Regions from separate parts of the Actinomadura sp. SCN-SB genome, predicted to be linked through region 2. Evidence: predicted binding sites of a transcription regulator. Region 2 holds the regulator's gene; the other holds the start of a gene.
What was found. Region 2 encodes HspR, which represses chaperone genes until heat shock. Its sites were predicted from a motif close to ANTTGAGTCNNNNNGACTCAANT; they were not measured.
Positions count from the first base shown of each region.

Region 1: a site for HspR is predicted at 2,064-2,086, ahead of lon (endopeptidase La). Genes of this name have one in related genera too.

Region 1 covers NZ_JBIMPP010000008.1:54,364-57,774, reverse strand. The annotation lists gene lon (endopeptidase La) at 1-2,022, opposite strand, end outside; gene ACGWYJ_RS07415 (DUF3817 domain-containing protein) at 2,933-3,295, opposite strand; gene ACGWYJ_RS07410 (hypothetical protein) at 3,336-3,411, opposite strand, start outside.
Region 2 covers NZ_JBIMPP010000002.1:66,273-69,683, reverse strand. The annotation lists gene clpB (ATP-dependent chaperone ClpB) at 1-1,424, opposite strand, end outside; gene ACGWYJ_RS01575 (heat shock protein transcriptional repressor HspR) at 1,441-1,911, opposite strand; gene dnaJ (molecular chaperone DnaJ) at 1,919-3,085, opposite strand; gene grpE (nucleotide exchange factor GrpE) at 3,261-3,411, opposite strand, start outside.

The sequences.
Region 1 (3,411 bases), on a different contig from region 2:
GACCGGAAGCTCCAGCTCCGCGCCGCGCGAGCGCAGGTAGCTGAGCGCGATCCGGGCCGACTCCTTCATGACGTCGCCGAGCTGGCCGGTCAGCGTCACGCCGGTGTCGCCGGTCTCCTTGTCGGCCAGCGACGCCTCGATGTAGAGCACGTCGCCGCCCGCGCCGGTGACCGCCAGGCCCGTCGCCACGCCCGGCACCCCGGTGCGCCGCTCGGACCTGCTCAGCTCGACCTCCGGGGTGAACCGCGGCCGTCCCAGGTAGTCCTTCAGATCGGCCGCGCCGATCGAGACGGGCAGCGTCGCCTTCTCCAGCGCCACGTTCGCGGCGATCTTGCGCAGCACCCTCGCGATCGCGCGGTCCAGCGACCGCACGCCCGCCTCCCGGGTGTACTCGGAGGCCAGCAGCGCCAGCGCCTCGTCGTCGAAGCTCACCTCGGACGCCTCCAGGCCGGCCTTGTCGAGCTGCTTGGGCAGCAGGTGGTCGCGGGCGATGGTGACCTTCTCGTGCTCGGTGTAGCCGTCCAGCTGCACCAGCTCCATGCGGTCCAGCAGCGGCCCCGGGATCGCCTCGACCACGTTGGCGGTCGCCAGGAACAGCACGTCGCTCAGGTCGAGCTCGACCTCCAGGTAGTGGTCCCTGAACGTGTGGTTCTGCTCGGGGTCCAGCACCTCCAGCAGCGCCGCCGTCGGGTCGCCCCGGTAGTCGGCGCCGACCTTGTCGACCTCGTCCAGCAGGACGACCGGGTTCATCGAGCCCGCCTCGCGGATGGCCCGGACGATGCGTCCCGGCAGCGCGCCGACGTAGGTGCGCCGGTGGCCGCGGATCTCCGCCTCGTCCCGGACGCCGCCCAGCGCGACCCGCACGAACTTGCGTCCCATGGCCCGCGCGACCGACTCGCCCAGCGAGGTCTTGCCGACCCCCGGAGGGCCGGTCAGCGCCAGGACCGCACCGGAGCGCCGCCCGCCCACGACGCCCAGGCCGCGGTCGGCCCTGCGCTTGCGCACGGCCAGGTACTCGATGATGCGTTCCTTCACGTCGTCCAGGCCCGCGTGGTCGGCGTCCAGGATCGCGCGGGCGCCCGCGATGTCGTAGGCGTCCTCGGTGCGCTCGTTCCACGGGATGTCGAGCACGGTGTCCAGCCAGGTGCGGATCCAGCCGCCCTCAGGGGACGCGTCGGACGACCGCTCCAGCTTGTCGACCTCCTTGAGCGCCGCCTCGCGCACCTTCTCGGGCAGGTTCGCCGCCTCGATCCGGGCGCGGTAGTCGTCCTCCTCGTCGGCCGGGTCGCCGTTCAGCTCGGCCAGCTCCTTGCGGATGGCCTCCTGCTGCTGGCGCAGCAGGAACTCCCGCTGGGTCTTCTCCATGCCCTCCTGGACGTCCTTGCGGATGGTCTCCGCCACGTCCAGCTCGGCCAGGTGGTCACGCGCCCAGCCGATCACCAGGGTGAGGCGCTCGACCACGTCGGGGGTCTCCAGCACCTCGACCTTCTGCTCGTTCGACAGGTAGGGGGCGTAGCCGGCGTTGTCGGCCAGCGTCGAGGGGTCGTCGATGGCCTGCACCACGTCCACGACCTGCCAGGCGCCGCGCTTCTGCAGGATGGCGCTGACCAGGCCCTTGTACTCCTTCGCCAGCTCCTCGACGCGGGGGTCGTCCAGGCCGGTCACCTCGATCCTGGTGCCCTCCACCCACAGCGCCGCGCCGGGTCCGGTCGTCCCCGTGCCGATCCGCACCCGCGCCACGCCGCGCACGACCGCGCCCGGCTCGCCGCCGGGCAGCCGCCCCTCCTGCTCCACGACGCCCAGCGTGCCGACGGCCGCGTAGTTCCCGTTCAGCCTGGGCACCAGCAGCACGCGCGGCTTGACCGCCGACCTGATCCCCGGCCCTCGGGTCTGGGCGACCGCACGGGCCGCCTCGATCGCCGCGCGGACCTCGTTCTCGGACAGATCGAGGGGCACCACCATGCCGGGCAGAACGGCCCCGTCGTCCAGGGGCAGGACCGGCAGCGTCAGGGTCTCGCTCATGCTCTCAGCTCCAAAGTCTCTAGCGGTCCAGCCCAACCCGAGGTTGAGCCATATCCACTCAAGAAAACGAAGCTCGAATTTGTTTCCTCTGCATCGTTCGCTCTGAGCGATCATGCCCGGAGCGGCCTGTGGTGGCGGTGATCGGGCGCTGGGGGCGGGGTTTTACCCTCGGCCTTTCTTCCTTGGCAGGTGTTTACGCGGCCGTGAAGGCTGGGTACTTAACGCAACGAGATCGTAACGCTGGGTGAAGGGGAGTCTCGGGACGGCGGAGATCCCGGGGCTCGTCACCCGGCGAACCGGGGGGAGGGCACGCATGTGGCGCGCGGGACTTGCTTGGCACGGCGGAACCGCCGCTCATCGGCTTCCCTTCGACCGGGGTCCGGGCTTGTCTCGTCGCGCCCGGCCCCCGGCCCCCTCCGGCGCGGTCCGGACGGCCGAGGGCGTACCGGGCCCGTCGCGTCGCCGCCGGCACCTCCCCCCTTCCGCCTTGGTGCCGGCGGCGACGGCGGCGCGTGCCCGGTCACACCTCGGGTCCTCGGCCGTCCCGGCCGGTCCCGCGACCCCCGGCCGGACCCGTTCACCCTGGACCACCCGTTCACCCCGTACCGGAGACCCGGTGCCGCCTGCCCCCGTGGCACCGGGATCCACCGCGCCGGGCCGGCGACTCCGAGCCACGCCGCCGGCCCGGCCCCGGCCACCATGCTCGATCTCTCGAGAGCCGCGTCGATACCGAAGGAGAGCGAGGTGAGTGCCCGGCGCCAGACACCCTGTGAGCCGTGAAGAGCCGGGCGGCCGGACTTCTGACCCGACCCCCGTCCCAGGCCGCCCACACAGCAGTACAGACCGCTGCTGGACGCCCGGCCCGTGGAGGCGCTCCGCCCCACGGGCCGCGGCATGGGTACGTTCTGGCTCAGGCGTTGTTGCCGGCGGTCTCGCTCGGGGCCTCGCGGGGCACCTCGGCCCGCGCCCTGGCGGCCAGGTCGGCGCGGGCGTCCCGCACGATCCGGCGCTCGATGAAGAACGCCAGGAACGGGATCAGCCCCGCGGTCACCATCAGCACCATCTGCTTCAGCGGCCAGGACAGCTTGCGGTACAGGTCGAACGCGACCGCCAGATAGACGATGTAGAGGGTGCCGTGCGTCGGGGAGATGATCGCCGACGGGGTCTCGTCGCCGCCGATGTAGCGGATGGGCATGGCCACGAAGACCAGCAGCAACAGCATCACGCCGACCACGATGGCCATGACGCGATACCGGTTGACGGCCGCTTCCACAGATCACCTCTCTGAACGGGGGCCGGTCGGACTTCGCCGGTCAGTCTCGCCGGTGCGTCTCGGAGTTGAGCCGCGCCAGGTAGCGGTTGTAGGCGGCCAGCTGAGGGTCCTCCTCC
Region 2 (3,411 bases):
AGCTCACCGACCCGGTTCAGCCCGGCCTTCTCCTGCTCCCACCGGCCGACCAGCGCGTTCAGCTGCTCCTGGCGGTCGGCGAGGTCGCGGCGCAGCCGCTCCAGGCGCTGCCTGGACGCCTCGTCGGTCTCCTTCGCCAGCGCCAGCTCCTCCATCCTGAGCCGGTCCACCGCGCGCTGCAGCTCGTCGATCTCGACGGGACGCGAGTCGATCTCCATCCGCAGCCGGGACGCCGACTCGTCCACCAGGTCGATCGCCTTGTCCGGCAGGAACCTGGCGGTGATGTACCGGTCGGACAGGGTCGCGGCGGCGACCAGCGCCGAGTCGTTGATCTGCACCTTGTGGTGCGCCTCGTACCGGCCCTTGAGCCCGCGCAGGATCGCGATGGTGTCCTCGACCGTCGGCTCGCCCACGAACACCTGCTGGAACCGGCGCTCCAGGGCCGCGTCCTTCTCGATCCGCTCACGGTACTCGTCCAGCGTCGTCGCGCCGATCATGCGGAGCTCGCCGCGGGCCAGCATCGGCTTGAGCATGTTGCCCGCGTCCATCGCGCCCTCGGCCGCGCCCGCGCCGACCACGGTGTGCAGCTCGTCGATGAACGTGACGATCTGCCCGTCGCTCTGCTTGATCTCGTTCAGGACGGCCTTGAGCCGCTCCTCGAACTCGCCGCGGTACTTGGCGCCCGCGACCATCGCGCCCAGGTCCAGCGCGACCAGCCGCTTGCCGCGCAGCGACTCGGGGACGTCGCCCGCCACGATCCGCTGCGCCAGGCCCTCCACCACGGCGGTCTTGCCGACGCCGGGCTCGCCGATCAGCACCGGGTTGTTCTTGGTACGCCGCGACAGCACCTGCACCACGCGCCGGATCTCGGTGTCACGGCCGATCACCGGGTCGAGCCGGCCGTCGCGCGCCGCGGAGGTCAGGTCGATGCCGTACTTCTCCAGCGCCTGGTAGGTGTCCTCGGGGTTCTCGCTGGTCACGCGGGCGTGGCCGCGGACCCGCTCGAACGCCTCCAGCAGCGCCTGCGGGGTCGCGCCGAACTCCTTGAGCAGTCCCGCGACGGGACCGCCGTCCGCGGCCAGGCCGACCAGCAGGTGCTCGGTCGAGACGTACTCGTCCTCCAACTGCTTGGCGCGGTTGGCCGCGGTGTTGAGCGCCACGATCAGCTGCCGCGACATCTGCGGGGACGACAGGGTCGAACCGGCCGCCTTCGGCATCGCCGACAGCTGCTCCTCGGCCCGGCGGCGCAGCGCCTGCCAGTCCGCGCCGACCGCCTCCAGCAGCGGGACGGCCGTGCCCTCGGGCAGGCCGATCAGCGCGACCAGGAGGTGCTGCGGCTCGACCTGCGGGTGACCCTCGGCGGCCGTCCTGCGGACCGCGACCGACACCGCCTCCTGACTCTTCTGCGTCAGCTTGTAGTCCATATTCTCTTTTCCCCCGTCAGTCCTTGCCGCGCCGCTCCTGCCACACCACGACGCTGGTGTGGCGGATCGGCACCAGATCGCCGCCCGGAGCGCCGGACGCGGCCTCCGGGGCCTCGCCCCCCCGCCGGCGCTGCTGCGCCAGCCGCGCCGCCACGGCCCGGGTGGACTCCAGCTCGTTGGCCAGGTCCTCCAGCGCGGCGTGCGCCTTGGTCAGCTGCTCGCGCAGCATGACGTTCTCGCGCTGGAGCTCCAGGATGTGCTTGATGCCGGACAGGTTGATGCCCTCTTCCTGGGAGAGCCGCTGGATCTCGCGGAGCATCACGATGTCCCGCATCGAGTAACGGCGGCCACGGCCGGCGGCGCGGCCGGGCGACACCAGTCCCATCCGGTCGTAGGTGCGCAGCGTCTGCGGGTGCAGCCCCGACAGCTGCGCCGCCACCGAGATCACGTAGACCGGGGTGTCGTCGCCGAACGGATCAGCGTTCATGACTCCCTCACTCCTCCCGTGCCTTGGCCAGCAGCTCGCTGCGCAGGTCGTCCCCCGCCCCGCTCGCGCGCAGCCGCTCCAGGGCCTCGCGGGTCTGGTCGTCGACCTTCTGCGGCACCTGCACGTCCACCGTCACCAGCAGGTCGCCCTTGGTGCCGTCGCGGCGGGTCGCGCCGCGGCCGCGGACGCGGAACGTGCGGCCGTTCGGCGTGCCCTCCGGCAGCCGCAGGGTCACCGGCTGTCCCTGGAACGTCGGCACCTTGATCTCGGCGCCGAGCGCCGCCTCCGGGAACGTCACCGGGACGGTCAGCGTCAGGTTGTCGCGGTCGCGGCCGAACACCGGGTGCGGCTTCACCTTGATGTCCACGTACAGGTCGCCGGCCGGGCCGCCGTTCTCGCCCGGGGCGCCCTTGCCCTTGAGCCGGATCTTCTGGCCGTCGGCGACGCCCGCGGGGATCCGGGCCTGGATGGTACGGGTGCCGGTCGCGCGGCCACTGCCGTTGCAGGTCGGGCAGGGGTCGTCCACGACGAGCCCGCGGCCGCGGCACTCCCGGCACGGCTCCTGGAAGCCGAAGCTGCCCAGGTTGCGGGTCTCGTGCCCGGTGCCCTCGCAGTTCGGGCAGACCCGCGGCACGGTGCCCGTCTTGGCCCCGGTGCCGCGGCAGCTCGGGCACGCGGCCTCGCTGGTCAGCTTGAGCGGCACCGTCACGCCGTTCATGGCCCGGCCGAACGACAGCGTCACCTCGGTCTCCACGTCCGCGCCCCGGCGGCCCCTGCGGGCACCGGTCGTGCGGGTACCGGCTCCGCCGCGGCCGAACAGGCCGCCGAACAGGTCGCCGATCCGGTCGCCCGCGCCGCCCGCGCCTCCGGTCCCGGACTGCCCGAAGAGGTCCCCCAGGTCGAACCCGAAGCCGCCCTGCTGGCCGCCGCGGAACCCCCGCGGCATCGCGCGGACCGCGTCGTACTCCTTGCGGCGCTTCTCGTCCGACAGGACGTCGTAGGCTTCGGACACCTCCTTGAAACGGTCCTCGGCGTCGCTGTCGCCCTTGTTGGCGTCCGGGTGGTACTTGCGGGCCAGCTTGCGGTACGACTTCTTGATCTCGTCCTGTGAGGCGTTCTTCGAGACACCGAGGACCTTGTAGTAGTCCTTTTCCAGGTAGTCCTTGGTGCTCACGGCGCCCCGCTCTCTGCTCGTGCCACTGCTTTATGGTGAAACGTCCAGGTCGTGCCTGACGTCAGCTCATCTGTACCTCGGGCGGCCCCGCTCCGGAAGGGAGCGGGGCCACCGCGAGGGTCCGCCCTCACCGGCGGTCGCCGGACGGGCGCCGGGTCGTGCGGGGCTCCGCCGGTCAGGCGTCGCCCTTCGGCCCATCGGTGTTCTGCTCACCGTCGGACGCGGCCTCCGCACCGGGCGCGGCCTCGGCCGCGGGCCCGGCGGCCTCCGCGCCGGCGGCGGATTCGGCGTTCGGGTCGGGCTCGGCCACCGCGACCCTGGCGGGC